Regions from separate parts of the Paenibacillus sp. 8b26 genome, predicted to be linked through region 2. Evidence: riboswitches for the same ligand, from Rfam matches in the RefSeq annotation. Region 2 holds a riboswitch; the other holds the start of a gene.

Region 1 (6,690 bases), 1.7 Mb from region 2:
TTTCGCTTCATAGGCGTGTTTGGAATCCAAATCTTTCAGTGAAGCAAGGTTAATGTCAATGGTAAGCAGGGCGGATTGAGCAGCAGCTTCAAACAGGATTGCGCCTATGCCAAGATCAGAAATGACATTTTTGTTGGACAGTTCCACAATACTATAGGCACGCTGCATTCCGTCCCGGCATACTTCCAGCAAACGCATCGGCACCTCAATGGCGGCGATCACTGCGTTCTGTAGGGAATGGGTACGATAGCGTTTTTCTTCGTCTGTTTCTTTGGGCAAGCGCAATGCGGTCATGTATTGTTCAAAGGATTGAATGTCTGCGGTCATCAGTTCCTCACAGCGCGTGGACAGGTTTGCCATGCTGTGAATCACTTCGGTGATTTGTCCATAAACATGCGCGTACTTTTCTCCTTGGGAAAGGTTGGCGGTCATGGAGGTCATAGCCGCGCCCAGTGCCGCTGCCAGTGCGGATACACTTCCTCCGCCGGGGGTAGGCGCTGCACTTCCAGCCTCTCTTAGAAAAAGTCCGATGGAATCACTCCACGACAGTTCACTCATGAATAGGCCACCTCTCTGGAGTAGTGTTGCAGATCTATTGCTTTGAGCAGATTCTTGTACAAAATCGCAGTAGTTAATGTGCCGACACCGCCGGGAACCGGAGAAATCGCATGTACCTTTTCCCCAACGTCTAAAGCGGCATCCCCCACTATTTTTCCCTCCAGCGTCTCGTTAATTCCCGCATCTACCAAAATTAGACCGGGATGAACCATATCCTGTGTAATCACATCAGGGCATCCGACTGCGACAAAGGCAATGTCTGCATGGCTCAAATGCTCTGCAATATCACGTGTGCCTGCATGACAGGCGGTAACGGTGGCATTTTCTCTTTGCAGCATGTGAAAAAGGGGGAGTCCCACCGTCTGTCCTATGCCGACAAGGGTAACATTTTTGCCTGCCAACGTGTGACCGTAATGCTTGAGCAGTTCAATACAGGCTTGAGGCGTAGCGGGATACAATCCGCTTTCACCTGTAACGGTAGCCAGCTTGTTGCCTGGGGTAATTCCATCAATATCCTTGTACGGGGCGATGGATTGTTTAATGACGGAGGCGGATAGATGCTGGGGAAGAGGCAATTCCAGCATAATACCATGTATATGGGAGGCTTCATTCAGGCTGCCGATCAGGTGAAGGAGTTCGGCTTCGCTTACATGGCGGTCAAAGGTATGGAGATGAAAGGAGATGCCCAGCTTCTCCGCTATTTTTTGCTTGGTCCGGGCGTAGTAGGCAGAGGCAGGATCGCCTTCTACCAACAGTGTTGCCAAATGAGGGCGATGCCCTTGCTGTTTCATTTGTTCTACCTTGGTACGGATCGTTGCATACACTTGCTCAGCTGCTTCTTTGGATTTCATAATGATAGCCATAGTTTGAACCTCCTCTAAATTTATCGCATAATGGAATCAACAAGGTGTTATGGTCTTGTAAAACGAAAAAAAGTATTTGCACAAGGTCGTCACGACAGACGAATCCTCTGCAAATACTTCTCCCAGGCGAACGGCACGCTTTCATTGTATGCTCCCTCGTGGTTGATTCCACTGACTTCGCCAGTCACATACAGCGTTATTTGTCTTATATTTTAACAAATAATCTTCCGAAAAGAAAGCCGTGAACATTTGGCAAAGAGGTCATGTTATTTGTCTATATGACAAATGTCATACTCCCGAAATGACGTTTATGACTACAGCGAACACAGGTATCTCTTTATACTGAGGTTAGATCAACATGTACGCCTGACGAGATCAAGATACGGGCGTCATTTTAAAGGAGGATCAACATTAAGTATGACACAACTCCCATTAGCCCAATTGAAAAAAAATATGGCTCCCTATGAGAAAATAAACACGAAATCCAGCGTTCTGCAACTCATTAATACCCTGGGTCCACTGATCCTGCTATGGTATGCCGCTTATCTTAGTCTGTCGGTATCGTATTGGCTGACTCTTCCGATTACTATTATTACTTCCGGATTTGTTATACGAGCATTTATTATTTTTCATGATTGCGGTCATCAATCGTTCTTCAAAAGCCGCAGGCTGAATGACATTGTGGGCACGATTACAGGTATTATTACACTTTGCCCGTATGACCAATGGAAAAATAGCCACGCGATCCACCATGCAACCAGCAGTAATCTGGACAAACGGGGCACAGGTGATATGTGGGTGCTTACGGTGGAAGAGTATGTAGAAGCTTCTGCATGGACACGACTGGCTTATCGTGTATACCGGAGTCCATGGGGGATGTTCGGACTCGGTCCGATCTACACTTTTTTGATTTCCTATCGCTTTAACACAAAGAAGGCAAAACGCAAGGAAAAAATGAACACCTATTTGACGAATGTATCCCTCGTCGTATTGTACGCTCTGTTGTGCTGGGCCATCGGATGGCAGAATTTTGTTTTGATACAGGCACCTATTTTTTTTGTATCAGGTGTGCTGGGAATCTGGTTGTTCTATGTACAACATCAGTTTGAGGATTCGTATTTTGAGCATGATGAAGACTGGAGCTATATTAATGCAGCCGTAGAAGGCAGCTCTTATTATAAGCTTCCTAAGGTGTTGCAATGGATTACGGGCAATATCGGCTTCCATCACGTTCATCATTTGAGTCCGAAAGTACCGAATTACAATTTGGAGAAGGCGCATGATGCCACCCCGCAGCTTCAAAAAGCGACGACTATCACGGTGAGCACAAGTCTGCAATCTCTGAAGTTCCGGCTTTGGGATGAAAGCACGAAAACCTTTTTGACCTTTAAACAAGTGAAGCCGTTGCTCAGCAAACGTGCTGCCGTTACGAAACCCGTCCCTGTACCTGTTGTGAGCACGGAAAGAAAATAACTTTGTACGAAACACGGTATGATAAGATAAGGGATATAAGCTGAATTAGTGAAATGATAAAGGGTGGGCAGGATGCAAAAATGGTATCAGATTTTCCAAAGAAATACGGGACTTAACCCTTATGTATGGGTCGTCTTTTATATCCTGCCCTTCTATTATTTTAGCTCCTCATCTACAAGCCATATTGTGCTGGGTACCGCCATTATTTTAGTGTTTTTTGCTTGTTATGTACTGGCTTTTGTCTCTCAAGGCTGGCTGATCTACTTCTGGACCAGTGTACAGATTGCGATATCCATTACCATGACGCTGTTATTCAGCTATATGTATTTCTCGATATTTATCGCCTTTCTGATCGGTAATATCAAAAGCAAGGCCGCATTCACTACACTGTATATTGTTCTGATGGTCTGTACCATTGGATTGATCAATTACGGCTTCGTAGCTCAAGATCCTGTTTTTATTAAGCAGCTTCCCTTTATTTTATTGAATCTGCTTGGTGTAATCTTGATTCCGATAACCACTTTTAACCGAAATAAAAGTGATCGGCTTCAAGTGCAATTGGAGGATGCCAATAAGAAAATATCGGAATTGATTAAGCTGGAGGAGCGGCAAAGAATTGCGCGCGACCTGCATGATACTCTCGGTCAGAAGCTGTCACTCATCGGACTGAAAAGTGATTTGGCTGGCAAGCTGATGGATCAGTACCCGGAGCGGGCTCACGCTGAAATTAACGATGTTCGTCTTACGGCGAGAAGTGCGTTAAAAGAAGTGCGGGAAATGGTCACTCAGATGCGAGGTATGCGATTAGAGGATGAATTACTGCGTATTCGGCAGATTTTAAAGGCTGCTCACATTGAATTCACCTTGGAGGGCGATCCGAAGCTGGAGCATACGTCCTTAATGAACGAGAATGTGCTCAGTATGTGCATGAAAGAGGCGGTGACCAATGTGGTTAAGCACAGTGGCGCTACAGCCTGCTCCATTGCCATTGAGCCGTCTCGTAAGGAGCTGACCCTTCGGATTCAGGACAATGGAGTCGGCGTTACGGGAGAAAATGCAGCCTTTCGGGGGAATGGTCTGAAAGGGATGAAGGAACGGCTCGAATTTGTGAACGGGTGTATGGAACTGCGTTCAGATCAGGGAACGGCCCTGATTATTAAAGTGCCGAATATCACTGAAAAGCCAAATGAGGAGGTGGGGCCATGATTCGAATCGTCATTGCGGAAGACCAGCGTATGCTGCTGGGTGCTTTGGCCTCCCTGCTGGACTTGGAAGAGGACATGAAAGTAGTCGGAAAAGCAAGCAACGGGGAAGAGGCTTTAGAGCTGGTCAAGCTGCATCAGCCGGATATATGCATCATGGATATCGAAATGCCAATCAAGAGCGGATTGGATGCGGCTGAGGAACTTAAGGGCTTGAATTGCAAGGTGCTGATTCTGACCACGTTTGCCCGTCCCGGATATTTTGAACGGGCCATCAAGGCAGGCACGCACGGTTATCTGCTCAAGGACAGTCCCAGTGAAGAACTGGCTTCTTCGATTCGAAGTATTATGGCAGGCCGTCGCATTTATGCTCCGGAGCTGGTAGATGATGCTTATGCCGAAGTTAACCCGCTGACCGAGCGTGAGAAGACCGTCTTGGCGCTCATTGCTGACGGGAAGAACACCAAAGAGATTGCCGGTGAGCTGTACCTGACGACAGGGACGGTGCGCAATTACATTTCAGTCATTCTGGATAAGCTGGGTGTCAGCAACCGGATTGAGGCGATTACGCGCTTTAATGAAAAGGGCTGGTTTAAATAAGCGGGAGACAGAAATGTCCTAGGAGAAACAGGGTAGCTATGAAGGAAGACATAGCCTCTCTGTTTTGTTGTTTTATTGGAGGATACATAGGAGAAAGTTAACGGAAAATACGGATTCAGGAAGGCAAGATTTGATATGCCTTTAGCCTACTTCCTTGTGATACAATAGGATAGCTATCCATGGGATGGACCGAAGTACAAGGAGGAACAGAACCACATGAAACAAGCCCCATTTATAGCTGTTGAAGGGCCGATCGGAGCAGGAAAAACGACTTTGGCTTCGATGCTTTCAACGGAGCTGCATATGCCGATTATTAAAGAGATTGTCGAGGAGAACCCGTTTCTCGATAAATTTTATCAAAATATAGATGAGTGGAGCTTCCAACTGGAAATGTTCTTTCTCTGCAATCGGTACAAGCAACTGGAGGATACCGGCCTGCAATATATCGAGAAGGCACAGCCTGTTATTTCCGACTATCATATTTATAAAAACCTCATTTTTGCTGAGCGGACCCTAAAGGGTGTGAAGCTTAAAAAATATCGCCAAATCTATCATCTGCTCACCGACGATATGCCTAAGCCGGACGTGATCATCTACATTAAAGCCGATCTGGATACGTTGCTGGGCAGAATTCGCAAACGGGCGCGCTCCTTTGAACAGGAGATGGACCCGGCCTATCTGGAGCAACTTATTATCGATTATGATAAAGGCATGCAATTTCTCGCCAAACAGGCTCCTTTTCCCAAGATATTGACCGTTAACGGGAATGAGATTGATTTTGTAGAAAACCGAGCACAATTTGAACTGATTGTTTCCGATGTAAAGGAGCTTATACAATGAATAATTACAACATCCCCGCGAATGCCCTGATTACGGTAGCGGGTACGGTAGGTGTGGGTAAATCCACGCTGACGGGGGCTTTGGCTGAACGCCTTGGCTTTAAAACCTCCCTGGAGAAGGTAGATCATAATCCTTATCTGGAGAAGTTTTATCATGATTTCGAAAGATGGAGCTTTCATCTGCAAATTTATTTTCTGGCCGAGCGCTTCAAGGAGCAAAAGAACATCTTCTTGTCCGGTGGAGGCTTTGTGCAGGACCGTTCGATTTATGAAGACACAGGAATTTTTGCGAAAATGCATGCCGATCAGGGGACGATGAACCCTACGGATTATGAAACGTATACCAGTCTGTTTGAGGCGATGGTGATGACGCCATTTTTCCCGCACCCGGATGTACTGGTCTATCTGGAAGGCAGCTTGCCATCCATACTGAGCCGGATCGAGGAACGCGGTCGTGAAATGGAGATCCAGACAGAGCGATCTTATTGGGAGCAAATGTATCGCAGGTATTCCAATTGGATCAACGAGTTCGATGCCTGTCCTGTGCTGCGTCTGAACATTGATGAATATGACGTGCATGACCCAGCTTCCATGGATGCCATTTTGGTAGAGGTAGGCAAGGTAATTTCTAAAAAATAAAAATTGTTGACCGTCCGTGAGGACGGTTTTTTTGTGTTACACATTTATAAAAATCTTGCACATATGTGCAGGTAAGCACGCTGAAAATGATCCATCAGGAATATGGACTGGCGGTCATGAAGCTGGTATATTTTGATTGATGAATACAGGAACGTATGTTCCCTATTATGTTTTCTTATTCATTGTCGTGGTATAATATGAGCAAATGGAGCTGATTCTATTGGTAGAAATGCTGGACCCCCGCAATGACTTTTTGTTTAAGAGGGAAAACCTCCATTAACGGAAATTGTACTTTTGAATCCTTATACGGATAAAGACGCACCGCGTGATAAGCAGTCTATTTTGGATATTCGGGCCAGAACGTCGGAAGGTCAGCTTATTAATGTGGAGATGCAGCTTTTTAATAAATATGACATGAATAAACGAACCTTGTTTTATTGGAGTAAACAGTATGCAGGACAATTGTATGAAGGGCAATCTTATAAGCTGTTGAGGAAGTGTGTAACGATCAACATT
Region 2 (6,690 bases):
TCCCGTTATCCTTTGACCGCACCAGCTGCAATGCCGGAAACGATGTATTTTTGCATCACCAGAAAAAACAAAACAATAGGCGTAATCCCTAACACCAGCGCTGGCAGCGCCAAATCCCATTGCTTGGTATACTGGCCGAACAGCATATAGGTGGCAATGGGAATCGTGCGCAGCTCAGGATCATTCAAAATAAGCGAAGGCAGCAGATAGTCATTCCAGATCCATAAAGTATTCAAAATAAGCACGGTTACAAACATGGGCAGCAGCAGCGGACAAACGATGCGAAAGAACACACCGTACCGAGAGGAACCATCCACCCTCGCTGCCTGCTCGACCTCCATAGGCACCGATTTAATAAAGCCATGAAATAGAAACACGGATAAAGGCGCGCCAAAGCCCAAATAGCACAAAATCAGGCCCGGTATACTGTTATTCAGGCTGAGTACGTTGGACACCTCCATCAGAGGCAGCATGATGGATTGGAAGGGAACCACCATGGCAGCCACGAGCAGACCAAACAGGAAGCGATTAAAACGTGTATCATGCCGAACCATCTGGTAAGCAGCCATCGAGCTGATTAGCAGCAGAAGTGCATTGCTGACAATCGTGACGATCAACGAATTCCCCAGTGCTGTAGGAAAATTTATTTTATTCCAGGCATTCGCATAGTTCTCAAAATGGAAGGTCATCGGCCACGAGGCGGAATGAGCCAAAATGTCGCCAAAGGATTTAACGGAATTGACGAGCAAAAAGTAGAACGGAACCAGAAAGATCAACCCGATCACAATGAGCAGGATTTCAGCAACCCATGTACCCAAACGGTAGTTTGATGTTTTCCCCATTACATTTCGACCTCCTTTTTCTTCGTCAGACGCACCTGAATGCTGGTAATGATCGCAACGATGACAAAGAAAATAATGGCTTTGGCTGTACCCAATCCAAGGCGGTTATTTGTAAACGCTTCATTATATATGTCCAACGCAACAGACTCCGTCGACTTGAATGGTCCGCCCTTGGTCAACGCTAAATTCAACTCAAATACTTTAAAGGACCAGGATATCGCCAGAAACAGGCATACGGTTACGGCTGGCATAATCAACGGCACCACGATATGACGCAAAATCTGTCTGCGGCTCGCACCGTCAATCTGGGCAGATTCTATAAGAGCATGAGGGACATTATTTAACGAGGATATGTAAATAACCTTGAGATAGCCAGCATATTGCCATACAAATACAATGACGGTTCCCCAGAAAGCGGTTGGCCCGTCACCAAGCCACGGCAGATTGAAGAAGGACAGTCCTGTAGCCTCTCCCACCGCAGAAAAGCCGCGCACAAAGATAAACTGCCAGATGAAGCCCAGCAGCAAACCGCCGATCATATTAGGCATAAAAAATACAGTACGCAGCGCATTACGGGTACGCAACGGCTTTGTAAGAACATACGCCAGGAAAAAGCCGATCAGGTTGGTCAGAATCACACCACATACGGTAAAACGGACCGTGAACCAGAACGCATTACGGAAGTCTGGATCATCCCTGAAAATGTGTACGTAATTCCCTAACCCGAGCCACTGAACATTTTCAGATACTCCATCCCAGTTCGTCATGGAATAATACAGACCCAGCAGGAATGGAATGACCATAATCAAGACGAAAAACAACGCCAACGGTCCTACAAATATGAGCTGCTGTAATAACTGCGCGGATTTTCTTTGACTCAATGCAATCACTCCTTTGTTGTAGATCATGAAGGAAAGCGACGACAAATCCTTACCGTAATCGCTTATTACCCAAAAATGTAAGTTTCGAGTCGTTAGAAATTAAAAAAAGACTGTTTCTCCTCCGGCTTACGGAAGAAAAACAGCCTTATCAAACAAGTAAGTAGATTAGTATTGAGTATCTGGGTAGATCGGGAATTTGTCTGTCAGTTCGCCAACAGCTTGGCTGGCTTTAGACAATACCGTATCATCCTTCGGATTTTTGAGAGTTTCAGCAATGATTTTACCGATTTTGACCATAGCCTCTTCATCCATACCACGGGATGTTGCAGCAGGTGTACCAATGCGGATTCCGCTGGTAACGAATGGACTGGTCGGGTCGAAAGGAATTGCGTTTTTGTTGACCGTGATGCCCACGGAATCCAGCACATGCTCCGCTTCTTTTCCAGTGATGTTCAAGTTACGCGTGTCCAGCAGCATCAAGTGATTATCCGTACCGCCGGATACAATGTTAATGCCTTCAGCCAGCAATGTCTCAGCCAGCACCTGGGCGTTGCGAACTACGTTTTGCGCATAGGTTTTGAAGGAAGGCTGGAGCGCTTCACCCAAGGCAACGGCTTTAGATGCGATCACATGCATCAACGGACCCCCTTGAGTACCTGGGAAAATCGCTTTATCAATTGCTTGTGCCCACGCTTTGCGAGTCAGAATCAGACCCCCACGCGGACCACGCAGCGTTTTGTGTGTCGTTGTTGTTACAAATTGAGCATGCGGAACCGGACTTGGATGAATACCTGCTGCCACAAGACCCGCGATATGTGCCATATCGACCATGAACAGAGCGCCCACATCGTTGGCAATGGAAGCGAAGGCTTCAAAATCGATGGTACGCGGATACGCGCTCGCTCCGGCTACAATCAGACGAGGGCGATGCTTGAAGGCTGCCTTGCGCACTTCATCATAGTCGATGCGGAAGTTGTCTTCACGTACGCCGTAAGCGGCAAAGTTATACAGCAAGCCGGAGGCGTTAACCGGACTTCCGTGTGTCAGATGGCCACCGTGCGCCAGGTTCATACCCAGTACGGTATCTCCAGGTTTAAGAGCTGCCAGATATACCGCCATGTTCGCTTGCGCTCCAGAGTGAGCTTGTACGTTAGCATGCTCTGCACCGAACAGTTCTTTGGCACGGTCGCGTGCAATGTCCTCGACGATATCCACATGCTCACAGCCACCGTAGTAGCGTTTGCTTGGATAACCTTCAGCATATTTATTCGTCAATACGGAGCCCATTGCTTCCATTACCGCTTCGCTGACGATATTTTCGGATGCGATCAGCTCGATATTGTGGCGTTGTCGTTTCAGTTCAAGTCCCATTGCTTCCAGCACTGCCGGGTCACTTTTACGCAGATGTTCCATCATGATTGATTACTCCCTCTCCATGGTCAATTGTCAGGTATACAGGCAAGCGCCTGCTCCTCTGTTGGGTACCTCATCATCAATGCAAAAAAGATCAGTAAAACATGCAGTCCAAGCCAAAATACAAATGCTAGTCGCAGCTTCCGCCGCCTTCTTGCTCCAGACTATACACTGCTCGTTGTCCGCCAATGAGCGGAGGACGAGTGAACGCCGCCGTCACACGCGCTTCGCCAATCCAGCGGAGGCCTGGACGAAACGGAACGGCAATCGGTCGCAAATGCATACCGATCAGCGTCTCACCAATGTCTACCCCCGCATGCGCCTGTACATTCGCCGCCAGACATGCATCTTCCAGCGCACGATAGGCGGCGGTAGCCATAGATCCGCCTGCCGTACGAACGGGAACAGCGGCGACCTCCGTCAATCCCAGCCGCTCCAGCACGGCTCGTTCAACCACCAGCGCACGGTTCAAATGCTCACAGCATTGAAACGCCACATCAAAACCGTACGCCCTGCGAACAGATTCCACTCCAGCCAGCAATTGCTGTGCCACATCGAGCGCTCCCGCCGTGCCAATCCGGCTTCCCGCCACCTCACTGGTGCTTACGCCGATAACCAACAAGCGACCAGCTTTGAGACTGGCTGCCTCTGCGATTTCCTTCACGACAGAAGCGGTCTGTGCTTCAAGCGTAACCTCATGATCCAATTGTCCTACCATTGGAACCTCCTTTGGTTGAACAGCCCCACAGTGACTGGGCACGGGCTTATGCCCCATGTTCAACACACTCTTTCCTGATATCACAATCTGACTATATTATAGCCGATGAATCGGATTTCGAGCAGGAAAAATGGAAAAGCTGCTTAAAGGACCCTCTCTCGGTTTGGATACTCGAAGTAACAGCATGCGGAAGAATAATAGCCATTTGTCTGGACGGAAGGACACTGGAGGCCGGACCTAGCTCATATACGAAAAAAGAGCAGTCCACAGCCTATGTGGATTTGCTCTTTTGCCCAGGCGACCGGCCGTATATCCGGTGCTCCATCGTGGTTAACCCCACTTTTGTCGCCAGTTACACCGGATTCTTGTTTTTCCACCTTATCTTAACGGATTAACCGCCGAAAATCAACAGATCCCGTACAAAATAGATGAGTGATACAAACTTTATTCGGACAAGGCCTTCAGCTTGTCCACCAGCTTGTGCAGCGCCGTTCGGATTTCCGCAGCCGCGACATCGTAATCTTCACGCGACCCGCCGAACGGATCGGAAATATCAAAGCCCGGAATACGTTGACGCAGTTCAATCATCCGCTCACGCTCCCGTGCCGAAAGCTCCTGACCTAATGATCCCATCAGTTGTTGCGAAGCGTACAGACCATCCAGCTCCTGTACATCATTCAGCACTGAATCCCGGTCCTCCACATATTCCTTGAGCGTAAACACTTTGCCCACCGTTTGGGGAAAGCGCTGAATGACGTGCTGCTTATGCCCTTGGGTCAAGGTTAAAATCAGATGTGCCCACTCAGCAAGCCCACCGTTCAAAGAAGTTGAGGTGATTTGATCCGAGATATTGTGGTCACGTAGCACTGCCTCTGCATGTCGGGAAATGGGCGTACCCTCCATCGCGGCTACTCCTGCCGAGCGCACTTCCAACCCTAGCCCGTGCTCAGCAGACAGCTTGCGCAGCATCCCTTCAGCCATTGGACTGCGACAGGTGTTCCCTGTGCAAACGAATAAGATATGTTTCAACGTCTTCACCCCCCGTAAGTTAAAAAATATATAAACAGAGGATTACTAAAATCCTGTATTTATTTTACACTGTCCGCCCCAAAATCAAAACATAAACATAAAGCCAAACGCCAGTAAAATGGCACCGCCCACCGCTTCTCCATAGTCTCCCAGATTGCGGCTGACCTTGCGGCCCAACAGCAGTCCCAGCATCGCCATCGCTCCCCCGCAAAAGCCAAACGTCAGAACGGTCAGCACCAAATCACTCTGGAACATGCCCAGTGATACCCCAGCAGAAAAGGAGTCGACGCTCACCCCAAGCGAAAATAGTAATAGGCCCAGGGGAGAACGATGGTCCAGCACCTGTACCCCGTCACCTTTGAAGGAATTATACACCATATGCCCGCCCAAAAGGATAAGCAATCCCCCTGCAAAATAGGTCGTCACATGACCCAGTAAAGAACTCATATAATGGCCTGTGAACATACCCAGCAATGGCATCAGTATGTGAAAAAAGCCAATGACCGTGCTGATCCGCAGCACGTCTCGCAGGCGTATCCCCTTCATGCCGATCCCCACGCCTAACGATAACGCATCCATCCCCAGCGCTACAGCCATGACCAGAATCGTTACAATCTGCCCGACATGGGCAGAGGCTGCCAGCATACTCCATCCCCCCAATATCCGTCCGCTCTTGTAAACGTTATGCGGACAAGAAGCAAAACAGTACAAGCATACGGTTTACCATGCTTGTACCGGGATAAGGAGAGGGGCCAACTATGCCGAAAAGGTCAATCCATGCAAACGTGGGGACTGCATGTATAGGAAATATTCGGGAAATATTTGGATAGTGTCCGGATCGTCCTAGAGACGGACGACCCGATGGCCTGCTGCTTTAAGCAGGCGGTTCATAACGGCGTCTCCCAGTCCTTTTGGCGGACAAGCTTCCGCCAAGATGTAGGTGACGCCTTCCTCGTCGCAGCGGCGCAGCACGCCGTACAGGCGCTGCGCCGCCTCATGGAGTGCGTCCAGCTTGCCTAGCGTGTAGACACGCTCTCCGGCATAGCCGGCGGCATGCTCGTCGAACGCGAGCACCGCCGTGCGCTCTCCACGCGCGGACGCCTCCGCCAGCGCAGCGCAAATCCAGCCCGTCACCTCCGCGGATGACGGGCCTTGCACTACGCTCAAGCGGCCTCGTGGCGCGTAGTGCGTGTACTTCATGCCCGGCGAACGTGGTGCCGGGCAATCGGCGTCCTCGCCGGGCGAAGCGGCGGCGAGCGCCGGGTCCAGCTCGACGGCGCGAGCGACCGCAGCGAGCTGCTCGGCCGTCACGCCGCCGGGGCGTAGGATGGTGACGGTTCCGTCGTCACCGGCCTGCACCACCGTGGACTCCAGCCCCACACCCGTGGGGCCACCGTCCAAAATGCCGCCGATGCGGCCCTCCAGGTCCTCCCGCACATGCTGTGCAAGGGTCGGACTGGGCCTGCCCGAGCGATTGGCGCTTGGCGCAGCCAGCGGACAGCCCGCTTCCGCAATCAGGCGCAGCGCTACCGGATGATCTGGCATGCGCACGCCGACCGTGTCCAGCCCCGCCGTCACACGGGGCGACAGTGCTTGCGGAATTACGGGCAGCACCAGCGTTAGCGGTCCCGGCCAGAACGCATCCATCAGCGCCCGCGCCGTATCATTCACTTCCGTTACCATGCCATCCAACTGGGCAGGGTCGGAAATATGCACGATCAGCGGATTATCGGAAGGACGCCCTTTGGCGGCGAATACTGATTCTACCGCTTCCGTGCTACGCGCATCCGCGCCCAAGCCGTACACC

What was found. A riboswitch is a leader RNA that binds a small molecule or an ion and turns the genes downstream of it on or off. The one in region 2 is predicted to bind ZMP and ZTP.
Region 1: another riboswitch for ZMP and ZTP. It lies ahead of ACQ4MX_RS09410 (bifunctional 5,10-methylenetetrahydrofolate dehydrogenase/5,10-methenyltetrahydrofolate cyclohydrolase); the one in region 2 lies ahead of ACQ4MX_RS17700 (TIGR01440 family protein).

Annotation. Positions count from the first base shown of each region.
Region 1 is NZ_CP192445.1:2,088,837-2,095,526, reverse strand. It holds gene ACQ4MX_RS09415 (cyclodeaminase/cyclohydrolase family protein) at 1-558, opposite strand, end outside; gene ACQ4MX_RS09410 (bifunctional 5,10-methylenetetrahydrofolate dehydrogenase/5,10-methenyltetrahydrofolate cyclohydrolase) at 555-1,421, opposite strand; ZMP/ZTP riboswitch at 1,535-1,619, opposite strand; gene ACQ4MX_RS09405 (fatty acid desaturase) at 1,839-2,894, shown strand; gene ACQ4MX_RS09400 (sensor histidine kinase) at 2,967-4,100, shown strand; gene ACQ4MX_RS09395 (response regulator transcription factor) at 4,097-4,696, shown strand; gene ACQ4MX_RS09390 (deoxynucleoside kinase) at 4,913-5,536, shown strand; gene ACQ4MX_RS09385 (deoxynucleoside kinase) at 5,533-6,174, shown strand; partial or broken gene ACQ4MX_RS09380 (Rpn family recombination-promoting nuclease/putative transposase) at 6,380-6,690, shown strand, end outside.
Region 2 is NZ_CP192445.1:3,830,067-3,836,756, reverse strand. It holds gene ACQ4MX_RS17715 (carbohydrate ABC transporter permease) at 6-842, opposite strand; gene ACQ4MX_RS17710 (carbohydrate ABC transporter permease) at 842-1,750, opposite strand; gene glyA (serine hydroxymethyltransferase) at 1,889-3,139, opposite strand; gene ACQ4MX_RS17700 (TIGR01440 family protein) at 3,267-3,854, opposite strand; ZMP/ZTP riboswitch at 4,139-4,220, opposite strand; gene ACQ4MX_RS17695 (low molecular weight protein arginine phosphatase) at 4,299-4,883, opposite strand; gene ACQ4MX_RS17690 (manganese efflux pump MntP family protein) at 4,968-5,528, opposite strand; gene ACQ4MX_RS17685 (L-threonylcarbamoyladenylate synthase) at 5,727-6,690, opposite strand, start outside.